DNA from 4 places in the Ruegeria sp. L11 genome. Region 3 is predicted to be linked to each of the others. Evidence: riboswitches for the same ligand, from Rfam matches in the RefSeq annotation. Region 3 holds a riboswitch; each other region holds the start of a gene.
What was found. A riboswitch is a leader RNA that binds a small molecule or an ion and turns the genes downstream of it on or off. The one in region 3 is predicted to bind cobalamin.

Region 1 (4,127 bases), on a different contig from region 3:
AGCCTCGGCCATGTGCTGGCCCCGTGTGCGTTCGTCGGGGGAAACCGTCGGGTCTTCGGCCGCGTCAGGTGTGATCTTTACGACGGACACCCAATGCGTGATTTCGGCCAGATCGCGCAGCACGGCCAGAGGGTCCGCGCCTTCCGCATATTGCCCGCTCAGTTCAGTAAGCGCCCCTGCCGCGTCACCGCGCAGGATCATGTCCATCAGGTCCAGAACGCGACCACGATCCGCCAGACCCAGCATCGCACGGACCTGATCGGCGGTCGTCTCGCCAGCCCCGTGTGAAATTGCCTGATCCAGCAGTGAGGTCGCGTCGCGGGCCGACCCTTCTGCAGCGCGGGTGATCAGCGCCAGTGCGTCGTCGGCGATCTGCGCGCCCTCGGCCCCGGCGATCTTGCGCAGCAGACCGATCATGTCTTCGGGCTCGATCCGGCGCAGGTCAAACCGCTGACACCGCGACAGAACCGTGACCGGCACTTTGCGAATCTCGGTGGTCGCGAAGATGAACTTCACATGCGCGGGCGGTTCTTCCAACGTCTTGAGCAGCGCGTTGAATGCGCTGGTCGAGAGCATGTGAACCTCGTCGATGATGTAGATCTTGTAGCGCGCACTGGCGGCGCGATAGCGTACACTGTCGATGATCTCGCGGATATCGTTGACGCCGGTACGGCTGGCGGCATCCATTTCCATCACATCGACATGGCGGCCTTCCATGATGGCGACACAATGTTCGCACTGACCGCAGGGTTCGGTTGTGGGGCCACCGGTTCCGTCGGGTCCGATGCAGTTCATGCCCTTGGCGATGATCCGCGCCGTGGTCGTTTTACCCGTCCCGCGAATGCCGGTCATGATAAAGGCCTGCGCGATCCGGTCGGCCTCGAAAGCGTTCTTCAGGGTGCGCACCATGGCATCCTGACCCACCAGATCGGCAAAGGTTTCCGGACGGTATTTGCGGGCGAGAACCTGATAGGCGGGGCTGGGCGTGTCTGTCATGTCTTCTCGCTCGGATTCGGTGCTTCGGCACAGCGTAGTGGCGGCGGCAGTCCGCGTCCACTGTGGGGCGCGATGATTTTTTGTTTCAGGAACGGGCTGGTTTCCAACTAAACTGGACCAGCGGATTTAATGACTCATTTCTTAAAGAGTACCTTGGGGGAGGACGCACTTCATGTCGCAGTTGGTCATCTTTGCTCTGCAGGTCGGAGGCGGGACGCTTGCCCTTACTTCAATGCCCGGGCGTGGCGGGGATTACGTCGGCGATCTGGATATGATTGCGGCGTGGAAACCGGGCCTTGTGATTTCAATGACGACGGATGTTGAAATGCTTCAGGATGGCGCGCAGCACTTTGGCAGCGACATCCAAAGCCGTGCCAGCCGGTGGGTTCACCTGCCGATCGAAGATTTTGGAGCACCGACGCAGGCGGTTCAGAAGGCCTGGCCAGAGGTCAGCGCCACGGCCCGACATGCGCTGTCGGGCGGTGGCCGGGTTCTTGTGCATTGCCGTGGGGGGTGCGGCAGATCCGGGATGATTGTTCTGCGACTGATGGTTGAATGCGGTGAACGCGCCAGCGACGCACTGGACCGCCTGCGGGCCGTGCGCCCCTGCGCTGTCGAAACCGATGCGCAGCTGGCCTGGGCGTCCCGGATCACCCCGGCACAGGTGGAAGTGGGATCAAGCTGACAGCTGCTGGGGTGCGTAGCCGGTTTTCCGGGGCCGGATCGTTGAAACCTCGATCATGGCGCAAGGCGGGTTCGCGACAATGCCCGCGGGCAGCGTGCTGAATATAGGTCCGAAGATCAAATCGGCATAGGCATCAAGGTCCCGAATTGCCGTATCAGGGTGCGCCCCGCAGAAAACGCGAACGCTGTCGGATCGCGCTCGGATCGTTGCCATGCACCCTTCCGCGCAATGTGACAGCGCGCTGTTGCCTTCAAATTCGAAATCCTCGCTGGTGGCCGAAACCGCCTGCGCCATGGCTTCGGAAATCGAGCGGGCCAGTCGCGCCAAAGCCGGGCAGGTTTTCCCAGTCCGCTGGCACACAGTAGCGCTGTATTCGTGTGACTTTGTCTTCCAGATCATCCTGCGCCCTCCGCGCGTGGTGGGCTGGATATTGGGGCAGGTGGGACAGCATCTCGCTGTCAGGACCTGCCCGGACACCCCGCCCGAGTTTCGGTTTCAGTTCCGATGGCAGGTCTCCTGACTTGCGGGTCATTGCTCTGCCGACCTTCCCAGCCCATGGGCCAGTGGTATTTCGGCATTGCTTACCGCTTACAGTTGCGGGGGCAGTCGCGGACTAGGTTGATGTCTGTATGACCAGACAAACCGCACCGTGTTCCCTTTTCATCCCGACCTCTTGTGGGGGCCAGAAACCATCACACAACCGCTAGCGCCTGATCGCGTTCCGAGTCAAGCCGATCTTTAGCCGGACGTTTGGTCATGCTGGATGCGGATTATGTTCCGGCCTAGTGTCATCGGCATCGAAGGCAGGCAAACCGATTGTTTCAGCGAAAGCCGGGGATCATGTTGGATACGGAACAGACGGTGTTGATCGAAGATTTCCGCTTTCCGTCCGGGTCTGTGACCTTGTCGGCGCGGTTGCATCGGCCAGTGGGTGAGCCGGAAACCGTTGTCGTGCTGAACAGTGCCACGGGTGTGCCGCGTGACTATTATCAACACTTCGCGCGATGGCTGGCTGCCGACCGGGGGATAGCTTGCCTGACCTATGACTATCGGGACTACGGGCTTTCTTTGGTTGGCCGCCTGAAAGACGCAACTGCAACAATGGCGGATTGGGCGTTGATCGACATGCCAGCGGCACGGGCCGAAATGCGCAGGCGGTTTCCAAAGGCGCAGCAGTGGACCATCGGCCATTCCGTCGGTGCGATGCTGGGGCCGGTGCAGCCGGATATCGACCAGATCGACCGAATGATCGGTGTGTGTTCGGGACTGGTGACTTTGAAAGATCACCCATGGCCCTATCGGGGGTTGGCAGGGCTGTTCTGGTATGGCCATGCACCGCTGATGGTGCGGGCACTTGGCTATCTACCCGGCAAAGCAATCGGGTTTGGTTCGGACCTGCCCGCCTCGGTCTACTGGCAATGGCGCAAATGGTGTACAGCCCCTCTTAGCTACGTTCCCGAGATCGGGCAGAATTTGCCTGATGCGCATTGGGGCAGTTCTGGAACACCAGTGGATCTGTTCACGTTCGAAGATGACCAGATGGCTCCGCCCGAGGCGGTTTGGCGCCTTGCTGATTTGTATGGCCCCGAGGCCAGACGCCACCTTCTGAAGCCTGCTGAATTCGGACTGCCGGAAATAGGCCATATCGGAGCATTTGCCCGTCGCAATGCAGCGGTCTGGCCGCGCCTGATCGCCTGATCAGACGCGACGCAGGTTTTCCTAACACCTTGCAGTTATGGCCGTTTGCGAAGCTTCTTGTCCTGCATGACACCGCGCACCATCTTGCCGAACGCCTTGTCCCGCGCCCGCGATTGGGCAACGGTTTCCGAGTTTCGCTGATCTTCACGCCGCAGCTTGCGCCAACGGTCCAGCCGGGTCGGGTCAAGTGCGCCTTCGCCGATTGCGTTCTGCACGGCACAGCCGGGCTCGGTCTCGTGCTGACAATCCGAAAAGCGACAGCTTTGGCCAAGCTCCGTGATGTCCGAGAACACGTTGTCGATCCCGTCCTGAGCGTCCAGCAAACGCAGTGCGCGCATTCCCGGCGTATCGATCAGCCAGCCACCGTTACCCATCCGGTGCAACGCGCGCACCGTTGTCGTGTGTCTGCCCCGTGCGTCGTCTTCGCGAATTTCAGACGTGGCGAGGTTTTGATCCGTCATGGCGTTGCTGAGCGTCGTTTTACCTACGCCCGACGACCCGACCAGCGCGCCGGTCTGGCCTTTGGGGCACCATGCCAGAACCTTTTCGACATCTGCCGGGTCCAGCGCATTGACCGCCAGCACCGACAGAAAAGGGTCCAGAGATTGCACTTGTCCCGAGAAACTGCCGGGGTCATCCGACTGGTCAGCTTTCGTCAGGACAACGACCGGATAACATCCGGCCTGATGCGCCAGCGCCAGATAACGTTCCAGCCGGGGAAGGTTGAAGTCCGCATTGCACGAGCTGA
Region 2 (4,127 bases), on a different contig from region 3:
CCGTGCCTACTTAGACCTACCCCTTATAAGTAACAGCCCCGCTTTGCGCACATTGATGCAGCATCCAAAGTACAACTTTGATACTTTGCACCCAAAGTATAAGAATACACATACTAACCATTAAAACAGGCAGCACTATGAAGTACTTACCTAGGATCGCAGCAATATGCTCACTGACTACGCTCGCAGCGTGTGGGGGAACGATGCAAGGAGTTGTGCGTGGCGAGGGTACCCGCGTTCAATTCCAATATGAGCAAGGCATGGATCGCGACTACTATGAGACAAGCATTGATGGTGAACACTTTAAAGGGCAAGCCGTGTACGCCAATGCAAGCAGCGGTTCTGGGGTTGGCTTTGCCAATGGGACAACAGTCCCCGTTTTCACCTCTACAACCACCGGTAACCTCGTCGCTGTGATGTTTGGCGACAAAGGCTCAACTATGCGGTGCGATATGAACTATGCAGACAGTTCTGGCTTTACGCCTATGGGCGGTGTGGGGGTATGCCAACATAGCGATGGCCGCGTGATTGACGTTATGTGGTGAGGTTTACCAGAATGCCGGGAACAAGGGTTGGCTATTGACATTAGTCACAACGATTTGCACGTTGTGCGACACAAAGTGAGACACACAAGCCAACCTCATCCCCGATAATCCGGGTTATTCAATGGCTTAGAAAAATGGTAGCGGGTCCGGTACTCGCCTCCAACTACATCCAAATCGCTGACCTGGCCCCACAGTACACGCATGCGACGCTTGGTGTTTTCAGACGTTCATGGCCCGCGATTCTGTCGAACTGCGGGCCAGATATGGCGTGTTTTTTCCGAACACCTGCCTACCCCTGCTCGTTCACGGGGCGCGATGTAGTCTGGTGTTTGCCTTACCCTCAGGCGCGCCCTTGTGGCACAACCTCGTATCCCGGCTCTTCCGGCTCATCATCTGTCATTTCGGCTGGGAAGCCCGGGGCAGTGATATCCAGGCCGGTTGCCTCTTCCAGCCGCTTGATAATATTTGGTGAAAGCTCGCGTTCGCCATAGCGTGCGATACCATCGTTAAAGATGTTGATCATCACCGGATTTATTTCCAGCGGCACCCCGGCGCGGTCGGCGACCTCCTGAAACAGACCGATATCCTTCTTCACCAGATCCATGGTGAAGGAAATATCGCGCGACCCGTTCAGGATGACCTGACTTTCGGTTTCGTGCACGAAGGACGTGCCGGACGAGATTTTGATCGCCTCATAGGTCGTGTTCAGATCCATCCCCGCAGCCTTTGCCGTAACCAGTGCTTCGGCGCAGGTGATCAGGTTGGCGGTGGCAAGATAGTTGGTCATCACTTTCAGCACCGACGCCGAGCCCAGTTCACCGGTGTGCAAAACCCGGCGGCCCATTGTCGTCAGGAAAGGCAGAATTCGTTCAAACGTTTCCCGGTCACAGCCCGCAAAGATCGAAATGTTGCCTGTCGCGGCACGGTGGCACCCGCCAGAAACCGGGCAATCGACGGCCGCACCGCCGCGCGATATGACTTCGGCACCCAAGCGTTTGACTTCGGCCTCGTCAGTGGTCGACATCTCCATCCAGATCTTGCCGGGGCCCACTTCGGGCAACATCTCCTGCATGACTGCGTCCGATGCTGCCGGAGACGGCAGACAGGTGATCACCGCATCGCAATCGCGCATCAGCTGGGCGGGCCCTTCTGCCGCCTTTGCGCCTTTGGCGACAAACTCGGCCACCAGATCCGCGTTCAGGTCATGCACAGTCAGATCAATGCCGTTGCGCAAAAGGGATCCCGAAAGCTTGCCGCCTACGTTACCCAGACCGATAAATCCCACTTTCATATGACGCATCTCCAAGTTCGTCGTTTTCCCGTCATGCGACCATATACCGAACACGTTCTTCATGCCGCCGAACGACGCCTACAGGTCGCTTTTTTCTCCTTGGCTTATTTGTTGCGCGCGAACCGCTTGACAAGCGGGTCAGCGGTGCCGCATGTCCCTTTCGTTGGTGTCGGCGACAGCCGATGAAAAGGGAATGCGTCAACGGTTCATCCGCCAAGCGCAGCCGCCCCCGCGACCGTGACCGGAGAGGATGCCCAATGCCACTGGCCTGTGCCGGGAAGGCGGGACATCCGACAGAGCGACCGCTCTGGCATCCGCAAGCCGGGAGACCTGCCAACACCCGAAGTTGAAACCGGGCGGGGTGTTCCGGTGTCGGGTCCATGTGCAGACGTGGTGCCCGCATGAAACCCCGTCCCCCGCGAAGAGGATTTGGGGGGATGAGAGACATGACCGAGAACGCACCGGTAGAGCTACTGGTCTGCACGACTTGCCGCCGGGGTCTGCCCGTCGAGGATGACGCTGAGCGACCCGGCACATTGTTGCACAAGGCCCTGGAACAGGCTGTCCTGCCGGATGGTATCACTCTGAAACCGGTCGAATGCCTTTCGAACTGCGATCAGGGCTGTTCCATCGTTCTTCGGGGCGGGCCGGATCGCTGGACCTTTGTTTACGAGAATCTGAACGAAATCGATCACGTCGATGTCATCATCGATGGCGCGACTAAGTATCTGGCCACAGGCGATGGTCTGGTGAAATGGCGCGACCGTCCTGAACACTTCCGCAAAAACTGCGCCTCGCGCATTCCCCCGATTGGAGCCTGAGATCATGTCGAACCTTGAAAAACTTCCCGTCACCGTGATCACCGGCTTTCTGGGCTCGGGCAAAACCACGCTGGTGCGCCATCTGATGCAGAACCCGCAGGGCAAGCGCCTTGCGATTGTTGTTAACGAGTTTGGCGATGTGGGTGTTGATGGCGACATTCTGAAATCCTGCGCGATACCGGATTGCCCTGCGGAAAACATCATGGAACTGGCAAACGGCTGCATTTGCTGCACCGTGGCTGATGATTTCATCCCGACCATCGAGGCGCTGATGGCGCTGGAACCGCGCCCGGATCACATCCTGATCGAAACATCCGGCCTTGCACTGCCCAAACCGCTGCTGAAAGCATTTGATTGGCCTGATATCCGTTCGAAAATCACTGTTGATGGCGTGATCGCGCTGGCCGATGCCGAGGCCGTGGCCGCCGGTCGCTTTGCTCCGAACGTTGAAGCGGTGGATGCCCAACGGCTGGCTGATGACTCGATTGATCACGAAACACCCTTGTCCGAGGTGTTCGAAGATCAAATCTCGTGCGCGGATATCATCCTGCTGACCAAGCCCGATCTGGCAGGTCCCGAAGGTGTCGCGAAAGCTAAACAGATTATCGCCGCCGAGGCGCCGCGCCCGCTTCCCGTCGTCGAGGTTGCAGAGGGTGTCGTCGACGTACGTGTCGTGCTTGGCCTTGAGGCTGCCGCCGAAGATGACATGGACGCCCGCCCGTCACATCACGATGGCCATCACGATCATGAGCATGACGATTTCGAAAGCATCATCGTCGAGTTTCCGGAACAGACCGACCCGGCGGAACTGGTAGCCAGGATCGAACGTCTTGCGACTGAGCTGAATATCCTGCGCGTCAAAGGCTATGCCGCCGTCGCTGGCAAACCGATGCGCCTGCTGGTTCAGGCTGTCGGCGCGCGGGTTCGTCACCAATACGACCGCCCGTGGGAGCCCGGTGAAGAGCGCCGCTCGCGCCTGGTCGTGATTGCCGAGCATGACGACATCAAAGAAGCCGAAATCCGTGATATCCTCGTGGGTGTGACCGAGGTTGCCGAGTAAGTCATGCACGTCGTCTTTCGCGAAAGCCACGGGCTCGAGGAAACCGAGACCCCAACCGATCTGGGCCAAAGCCCGGGTGATCTGGTTGTGCTGTCCTTTTCCGACAGTGACCTGGGCGCTTTCGCGGCGGGCTGGCATCGCGGCGGCGGGCCTGAGGGGCGGATGCCCACGATGCGGCTGGCCAATCTTGCGGCGCTGAAGCACCCTCTGTCCGTCGATACCTATGTCGAACAGACACTTGAGGGCGCAAAGGGCATCCTGATCCGTCTGATAGGTGGCGTGCCCTATTGGTCTTACGGGCTGCAACAGGTTCTGGCACTGGCGCAAGCCAAAGGCATCGCGTTAGCCGTTTTACCGGCGGATGGGCGTGAAGACACTCGGTTGGATGAGTATTCGACCCTGCCCCTCTC
Region 3 (4,127 bases):
GGTCCAACGTGGCGATTTTGGCGTCGTTTGCCGCATCTCCCAGAGTGGCTTTTGCCCATTGTCCGATCAGAAGCCCCGCAAGGAAATTGTCGGTGGCAAAGGTCGCGTCGGCCGAGTCGATAGGCTCAAGCGGGGTGTCCAGCGCAATCACCAGCAGCCCGGCATCGCGGGCCTGCTGCACCGCCGGAACGATAGACGACGTATCTGACGCGGTCAGCAGGATACCCTTTGCGCCATCCAGTATGCAGGTTTCGATGGCCTGAACCTGAGTTTCGTGGTCGCCGTCGACTTTGCCGGCAAAGGCCTTCAGCGTCATGCCAAGCTCTTCGGCTTTGGCTGTCGCGCCCTCTCTCATTTTGACAAAGAAAGGGTTGGTATCCGTCTTGGTGATCAGGCAAACGGTTTCACCTTCGGCCATTGCACTGCTTGCCATGGCCGTAACCGCCAGCGCCGTAGCGCCTGCAAGTTTCGCAAGTTTCATCGGTAGTCCTCCCAGTTTTCCCAATGCCCGTCAGGGCATACGTCTGATCGGGCGAAATCCGGCCCGATCGAACGTGAAAACCATCACAAGATTCGAATTTTGAGTCAATAAATAAATCACTCTTATTTATTATTGACAGAAAGGAAGGGTTTCAACATTGTCGTCACGAAGGGGATGGCCGTGTCTGCAAACAACTCTTTGGACAATACCGCTGGCGTACGCGAGCCAGACATGCGCGGCACCAATCAAAGCGGAATGCGGGCCCGAAATGAACGGCTTGTCCTGTCACTGGTCCGGCGCCATCAGGCCCTTGCAAAATCTGAGATCGCGCGGATGACCGGGCTGTCGGCACAGACGGTTTCGGTCATCATGCGCCAGTTGGAAACCGATGGGCTGCTTCTGCGGGGCGAACCGATCCGGGGAAAAGTCGGGCAGCCCTCGGTTCCCATGCGCCTGAATCCGGATGGCGCGTATTTCTTTGGGCTCAAAGTCGGGCGGCGCAGTACCGAGCTGGTGCTGACGGATTTCCTTGGCAATGTCAGGCACCGTGAGCGGCGGACTTATGATTTTCCGACGCCCGAGGCGACACTGAGCTTTTCCAAGGAAAGCCTCGACAAAGTGATGACGTCGCTGTCGCCCGAAGCGCGCGGCAGGATCGCGGGTCTTGGGATTGCGATGCCATTCTACCTTTGGGACTGGGCACAGACATTGCAGGTTCCGCAGGAGAAAATGGATCCGTGGCGTGACGCGGACCTGAAAGGCGCGCTGGCGGCAAGCTATGACTTGCCGGTGTTCTTGCAGAACGACGCAACGGCCGCCTGCGGCGCTGAGCTGGTTTTTGGCCCGGCGGAAGGTCCACGAGATTTCCTGTATTTTTATGTGGGCTTCTTCATTGGGGGCGGGGTGGTTCTGAACGGCTCGATCTTTTCGGGGCGGGGAAACGCCGGTGCGCTTGGCCCATTGCCCGTGCCGGACGACGCAGGCGGAGTGAAACCGTTGATAGATGTCGCCAGTCTTTATGTGCTGGAGCGCGCGACAGGTGAGAATGCCGCAACAGCCGGTTCAATTTGGGAAACGACACAGCATTGGGACGTACCGGAAACCCACCTTGAGAACTGGCTGAAACAAGCGGCGCACGGGATTGCCCATGCCACAGTCTCATCTTGCAGCCTGATCGACTTCGAATGTGTCAAGATTGATGGCTGGATGCCCGCAGGCATCAAGGCGCGGCTGGTGGAACTGGTTGAGGTCGAACTATCCGACCTGAACCTGACCGGGCTGGAACGGCCTTTGGTGCTGGCGGGGACGGCAGGCCCGGATGCCCGCTCATTGGGGGCGGCCAGTTTGCCATTGTCGGAAAGATACCTGCTCGAAGGGTAGGTTCATTCCCGAAAACCCCGACCTTTATCCAAAGCGGATCCGCCGGAAAAAGGGCATTGCCCGCTAAACTTTTTGACAGCCAGCGCAAATGATCGTTGACGGATGCCGAAGAAGTCTGGCAAGCCGCTCGGCATGTTCGGTTCCGGGGCGTGCTCTGGAATCAAAAGGGAATGCGGTGCGGGCTTTGGCCCAATTCCGCAACTGCACCCGCAACTGTAAGCGGCGAGCAGGGCTGAAGTGCCACTGGAGTTAATCCGGGAAGGCCAGCCCAACGCTTTGACCCGCAAGTCAGGATACCTGCCGGACATGTGCCTTTGACAAGGGCACTCCTAATCGGCGACGGGATGTGCGTCGGAGCAGGATGCTTGAAAAAGCAGCTTAGCTTGGACATCCCCGCAGTCAAAACGCATCTCGTACCGGGATTGGTACGATGGGACAAGGACGACTATTGATGACCAAGCTGCTTTCCGCAGCCGCTGTGGCGATAGCGCTTCCAGCGATGGCAAATGCGCATTTCCTGCTGGAATACACCGCTGAAACCATGATCGACGCACCGGGGAATGTTCCGGTCAAGCTGATCTTTTGGCATCCGTTCTCGAACGGGCATGTCATGGATCTGGACAAGCCGCAGGAATTCTACGTGATCCACAACGGTCAGAAAACCGATCTGCTGGATACCCTGGAACCCGTACGTTTCACCGGTGGCGAAAACGAAGGCGCGGCATTCAAGGGTTATGTTCCCGTCAAACGGTCGGGCGACTATGTGCTGGTGACAGTTCCCCAGCCCTATTATGAGGAATCCGAGGATATCTATATCCAGCAGATCGCCAAGGCATTCCTGAACCGCAACGAACTGCCGACCGACTGGATGAACCCGGTGGGCCTGCCGGTTGAGATTATCCCGCTCAACAAACCGACCAACATCATCGCGGGTTCGACGTTTACAGGTCGGGTTATGGCCGAAGGCCAACCGGTTGTGGGTGCCGAGATCGAGATCGAGTACATGGCCGCAGAACCAGACATGGAAAGCGCGGCCGCCTCGGCCCCGACCGTCTCGCCGATGCCGGGTGGTGCATTGGTCGCAACTTCGGATGATAACGGGTATTTCACGTTTGGCGTTCCAAAAGCCGGATATTGGGGATTTGCCGCACTCGGCGCCGGTCCCGTGACCGAACACAACGGCAAAGAACTAAGCCAGGACGCGGTCATCTGGATCCGCGCCTGGGATTTGGAGTAACCGTAGATGCACATCGTTGACGGAGCCTTGTCCAACCCTGTCGTGATCGGCGGAGCCGTCGCTGCTGCGGGTGGGATTGCCATGGGCCTCAGGTCGCTGGATCTTGATCGCATCCCCACTGCGGGGGTGCTGTCTGCCAGCTTTTTCGTGGCATCGCTGATCCATGTGCCGATTGGCCCTTCGTCAGTGCATCTGATCCTCAACGGAATGGCCGGGCTTTTGTTGGGCTGGGCCGCATTCCCGGCCCTGTTCGTCGGGCTTTTGCTGCAAGCCGTCTTCTTTGGCTTTGGCGGGTTGACGGTATTGGGGATCAACACCCTGAACATCGCGTTGCCCGCGGTTTTGGCCGGGCTGATCTTTGGCCGCCTGATCGCCCATGGCTCACCTCTGCAAGGTGCGATATGGGGCGGGGTCGGCGGTGCCTTTGCCATAGCCGCCACAACCGGCATGGTTGCGTTTTCACTGGCCTTGTCCGGGGATGCCTTCCTGCCTGCGGCCAAGCTTGTTTTCTTTGCACATATTCCTGTCATGGCGATTGAGGCGATCCTGACCGGGTTCGCGGTTTTGCTGGCGCGCAAGGTCAAGCCCGAGCTGTTTGTCAAAGGAGCGGTCGCGTGAGGTACCTGGCGATCGTTCTGGCGCTGAGCTGCGCACCCGTACCTGCCTTGGCGCATAAGGTCATAGCCGGAGTGTTTGAATCCGGTGACGCCATCGAAGGCGAAATCGGCTTTTCCAACGGCGACATGGCAAGCGGGGCCGAGGTCATCGTCAACGGCCCGGACGGAACCGAGCTGGGCCGTATCCTCACGGATGCAGACGGGTTCTTTATCTACACGCCAAACGCGCCGGTAGCCCATACTTTCTTTGCAAACCTTGGTGCCGGGCACGTGGCCGAGGTTACCATGCCCGCTGCGGATGTCGCCCGGATCATGGGCGTTGAAGCGGAACCCGACACCGCGCCGACAAACGCACCTGCCCAGACAGCGGCGGTGCTCAGCGATGAACAACAACAGGTCATTGCCAGGGCCG
Region 4 (4,127 bases), on a different contig from region 3:
GAACGTGCGGCGCGGACCATCCCTAACCCACCGAATCGATTGGGTATTCAAAAGGCGTGGCATGCCGCTGCAGGTCACTGCCGAATACGGCAACTGGCGCAAGGTCCAAGACCGCGACGGCGCGGGTGGCTGGGTTCACTATGCCTTGTTGTCTGGCGTCCGAACGGTGCTGATCGAATCCGAGATGCTGCCTGTTTATGCCCGCCCCGACCCGACCTCGCCCGTGAATGCCCATTTCGAGACCGGAGTGGTGGCGCGCCTTGGAGCCTGTTCGCTGGACTGGTGCAGGATCACCGCCGGCGGATACCGTGGCTGGACACTGAAATCGAACCTTTGGGGCGTCGATTCTTCCGAAATTCGGGAATAGGCGAAAGACAATTTCCGGTATCCGCGGTTGCGCATCGCCCCGAAAAAGCGCGACAAGCTGTTTGAGTTACCGGCCCAATCGCCGCTTAACTCGACCTAAACGGAGGACCCTATGCGCGCAGTCACCTATTCAGCCTTCGGAGACGCTGTCGATGTCTTGCGTGTTCAGGATATTCCCCCGGTTCCGCCTGGACCGGGTGAAGTCACGGTCGAGTTGTCTTATTCCGGCGTAAATCCCTCGGACGTCAAGGCCCGCGCGGGAACCCGGCCAGGTGTCACAGAACCTCCGTTTCCGCTGATCGTTCCGCACAGCGACGGGGCTGGAGTCATCACAGCGGTTGGCGATGGCGTACCCGCGACGCGGATTGGTCAGCGCGTGTGGATTTGGAACGGGCAATGGCAACGCGCGTTCGGTACAGCTGCCAGCCACATCACCCTGCCTGAATCTCAGGCTGTAGAACTGCCCGAGACGGTGTCACTTGAAACCGGAGCGATTCTTGGAATTCCGGGCCTTACCGCAAGCCACGCAGTGTTCTCGGGCGGCACGCCGCGCGGGCAAACCATTTTGATCCATGGTGGGGCGGGTACTGTCGGGTATCTGGCTGTCCAGCTTGCCAAATGGGCCGGAGCCAATGTGATCGCAACGGCCAGCACCCGCAGCTTTGACCGGGTCAAGGCAGCCGGTGCAGATGTCGTTCTCGACTACTCCGGTGAACACCTTTCGGATCAGATTCTCGACGCAAATGATGGACGTACAATTGGTCGAATCGTCGATGTCGAATTTGGACAGAACCTTGACACCAACATTGCCGTCATCGCCGAGAACGGCCGTATCAACGCATATGGATCTGCCCGGAATATGACACCTGTCTTTCCCTTTGGACCCATGATGTTCAAGGCCGTGACACTCGAGGCAGTCCTGATCTACCTGCTGCCCGCAGATTTGCGCGCCGCCGCAATAGAGACTCTACACAAGGCACTGGCTGATGGCGCATTGATCTGCCCCGTACATAAGGTCTTTACACTGGAAGAATGCGCTGCCGCCCATGCGATGGTACAGGAAGGCAACCGTACCGGAGCGGTGTTGATCGACACCAAATGAGGGGCCTTCAAAAAAATTTTACGGCGCTCGCTTTTTTTGCAAAACGCTCTTGAACCCTGCCATCAACAATCGTAGATAGCCGCTCACCGTTGGGGTGTAGCCAAGTGGTAAGGCAGCGGTTTTTGGTACCGTGTATCGTAGGTTCGAATCCTACCACCCCAGCCATGATTTTCCCTAATATCACACACTATGAATCTGGGTCCGGATTTTGGCGCGTTCTCAGCGGCTTTTCTGATATCAGCGCCATGTTGAGACGCGCAGGTGCATGCTCTTGCGAGAAAATAGGAAAGACCCCGGAGTTTTTTCTTGCCGCAGGGTAAGTGTTAAGGTACCCGCGTTTTACCGGTCCCGATGTGGCTAAGAGGGAATCCGAGGTGCCTTTTGGTGCCAACCGGAACTGCCCCCGCAACTGTAGGCGGCGAGCGCTGTCCATTTCCGTCACTGGGCCATTTTGGTCTGGGAAGACAGGACAGACAAAGACCCGTCAGTCAGGAGACCTGCCGGTATGAAACCGAAACACACCGGGCGGGGTTGTCCGGGGAGGTTGCCGAAGAAACGCGCTGGGCGGGCTGTATTCCACTCTGCGCTTACAGCAGGCAGAAAAGCGTCTGTTGCTTCGGTAAATGCCCATTCACCCGTTCTCTGGTCATTGACACATGGAGATCGATTGTCATGTTTCTACGCACTGGCCTGATTGGCCTTTCCTTGCTGGCTACCAGCGCTGCCGCCGAAGGAAACTTTCCCCTAACCATCGAAAACTGCGGTCACTCGGTCACGTTTGACGCGCCTGTGACGTCGTCAGTCACGGTCGGCCAGGCCGCGACCGAGGTGCTTTATGCGCTGGGTCTGGGCGAGCAGGTTCTTGGAACTTCGGTCTGGTTCAACGAGGTGCTGCCTGAATATGCCGAGGTGAATGCCAAGGTCGAGCGTCTGGCAGATAATGATCCCAGCTTTGAAAGCGTGGTTGCCAAGCGGCCGGGACTGGTCGCAGCGCAATATGAATGGCATGTCGGGCCCGAGGGCATCGTCGCCACGCGTGAGCAATTTCATGAACTGGGCATTCCAACGTACGTAATGCCTGCAGATTGCGTCGGCAAAGACAATACGGTCGGCGGCGATGGCACCCGCCTGCAAGCGTTCTCGACCGATACGCTGTATCAGGGTATCGAAGAACTGGCCGCAGCTTTTGATGTGTCCGAACGCGGCACGGACCTGGTTGCCGAGTACAAGGCCCGCGAAGCCGCAGCCGTCGCCAAGGCGCAAGCCGTGAAGCTGGACGACGTGTCAGCCGTGTTCTGGTTTTCCTCTCCTGAGATGGAAAGCGATCCGTTTGTGGCCGGACAAAAAGGCGCACCGGGATACATGATGAGCACATTGGGCATCCGCAACGTCATCGAGACGGATGAAGAATGGCCAACAGTGGGCTGGGAAACCATTGCCAAGGCCAATCCGACAGTGATTGTGATTGCCAAGATGGACCGCCGTCGCTTTGCTGCGGACGACTACCTGAAAAAGCTGGAGTTCCTGCGCGCTGATTCGGTGACCAGCCAGATGGATGCGGTCAAGAATGACCGGATCGTCGTTATGGATGCGCAGGCCATGGACGCCACCATCCGCGCAATCCCGGCACTGGAGGATCTGGCCGAGAAGCTGGATACTATCGGAAACAACTTGTGAACGAGGTCGCCGCAATCTTACGGCAGGGTTTCAAGGCTGCGTGCCTTACTGTGCCATTGTTGATTGCGGCGGTCCTTGCGGGCGCGATGATCGGGGAAACCTCGCTGTCGCCCGATTTGGTTCTGTCCGTTCTGGCCAACAAGCTGGCCGGAGCGGACCTGCCCGTCGACCCCATTGATCAGGGTATTATCTGGAGTTACCGGCTTCCTCGCGCTCTGGTCGCGGCGTCCTGCGGCGCTGGTCTGGCCGTCGCGGGGGTCGTGTTGCAGGCTTTGCTGCGAAACCCGTTGGCCGACCCTTACATTTTGGGCATTTCTGCCGGGGCCTCGACGGGTGCCGTGGCTGTTACCATCGCAGGTTTGGGCGGGGGGGCTTTGTCGCTGTCTTTTGGCGCGTTCAATGGCGCGCTTTTGGCTTTTGGTTTTGTCGCGTTGCTGGCCCGAGCCGCTGGCGCAGGGGGCGGACGGGTTGCGACGGCACAGATCGTCCTGGCGGGAATTGCCGGGTCTCAGTTGTTCAATGCGCTGACGGCCTTCATCATCGCCAAATCCGCCAATGCCGATCAGGCGCGCGGGATCATGTTCTGGCTGATGGGAAACCTCAGCGGCGTGCGCTGGCCGGATGTGTATCTGGCCATTCCGGTGGCCCTTGTCGGTTGGCTCATTTGCCGCTTTCACGCCAGAGCACTGGACGCCTTTATTTTCGGCTCTGATTCAGCGGCCTCGCTGGGCGTTCCAGTCCGGCGGGTGCAGGCAACCCTGATCTTTGCGACCGCACTTACAACAGCTGTCATGGTCTCGATCGTCGGATCCATTGGCTTTGTCGGGCTGGTCATCCCTCATGCCGCTCGGTTCCTTGTGGGGTCGGGACATCGCAGGCTTATCCCAACAGCCGCCTTGATCGGAGCGGTCTTCCTGATCGGCGCAGATATCGTGTCGCGCATCATCATCCCGGGTCAGGTTCTGCCGATTGGGGTGGTCAC

Region 1: linked by a shared signal. The riboswitch ahead of ACR0CE_RS17745 (hypothetical protein) and the one ahead of ACR0CE_RS19640 (DUF4198 domain-containing protein) in region 3 are both predicted to bind cobalamin.
Region 2: linked by a shared signal. The riboswitch ahead of ACR0CE_RS00325 (DUF1636 family protein) and the one ahead of ACR0CE_RS19640 (DUF4198 domain-containing protein) in region 3 are both predicted to bind cobalamin.
Region 4: linked by a shared signal. The riboswitch ahead of ACR0CE_RS05915 (ABC transporter substrate-binding protein) and the one ahead of ACR0CE_RS19640 (DUF4198 domain-containing protein) in region 3 are both predicted to bind cobalamin.

The regions. Positions count from the first base shown of each region.
Region 1 covers NZ_JBQFMI010000017.1:8,489-12,615, forward strand. Annotated here, with positions in the region: gene ACR0CE_RS17735 (DNA polymerase III subunit gamma/tau) at 1-996, opposite strand, end outside; gene ACR0CE_RS17740 (protein-tyrosine phosphatase family protein) at 1,169-1,681, shown strand; gene ACR0CE_RS17745 (hypothetical protein) at 1,673-2,080, opposite strand; cobalamin riboswitch at 2,171-2,389, opposite strand; gene ACR0CE_RS17750 (alpha/beta hydrolase family protein) at 2,522-3,379, shown strand; gene rsgA (ribosome small subunit-dependent GTPase A) at 3,415-4,127, opposite strand, start outside.
Region 2 covers NZ_JBQFMI010000001.1:65,867-69,993, reverse strand. Annotated here, with positions in the region: gene ACR0CE_RS00335 (hypothetical protein) at 261-545, shown strand; gene ACR0CE_RS00330 (NAD(P)-dependent oxidoreductase) at 886-1,899, opposite strand; cobalamin riboswitch at 1,984-2,188, shown strand; gene ACR0CE_RS00325 (DUF1636 family protein) at 2,283-2,657, shown strand; gene cobW (cobalamin biosynthesis protein CobW) at 2,662-3,717, shown strand; gene cobN (cobaltochelatase subunit CobN) at 3,721-4,127, shown strand, end outside.
Region 3 covers NZ_JBQFMI010000025.1:14,179-18,305, forward strand. Annotated here, with positions in the region: gene ACR0CE_RS19630 (substrate-binding domain-containing protein) at 1-481, opposite strand, end outside; gene ACR0CE_RS19635 (ROK family transcriptional regulator) at 656-1,861, shown strand; cobalamin riboswitch at 1,982-2,180, shown strand; gene ACR0CE_RS19640 (DUF4198 domain-containing protein) at 2,313-3,098, shown strand; gene cbiM (cobalt transporter CbiM) at 3,105-3,716, shown strand; gene ACR0CE_RS19650 (cobalt ABC transporter permease) at 3,713-4,127, shown strand, end outside.
Region 4 covers NZ_JBQFMI010000002.1:201,684-205,810, reverse strand. Annotated here, with positions in the region: gene ACR0CE_RS05930 (SH3 domain-containing protein) at 1-367, shown strand, start outside; gene ACR0CE_RS05925 (NADPH:quinone reductase) at 479-1,468, shown strand; tRNA gene ACR0CE_RS05920 (tRNA-Gln) at 1,559-1,633, shown strand; cobalamin riboswitch at 1,795-1,987, shown strand; gene ACR0CE_RS05915 (ABC transporter substrate-binding protein) at 2,141-3,145, shown strand; gene ACR0CE_RS05910 (FecCD family ABC transporter permease) at 3,160-4,127, shown strand, end outside.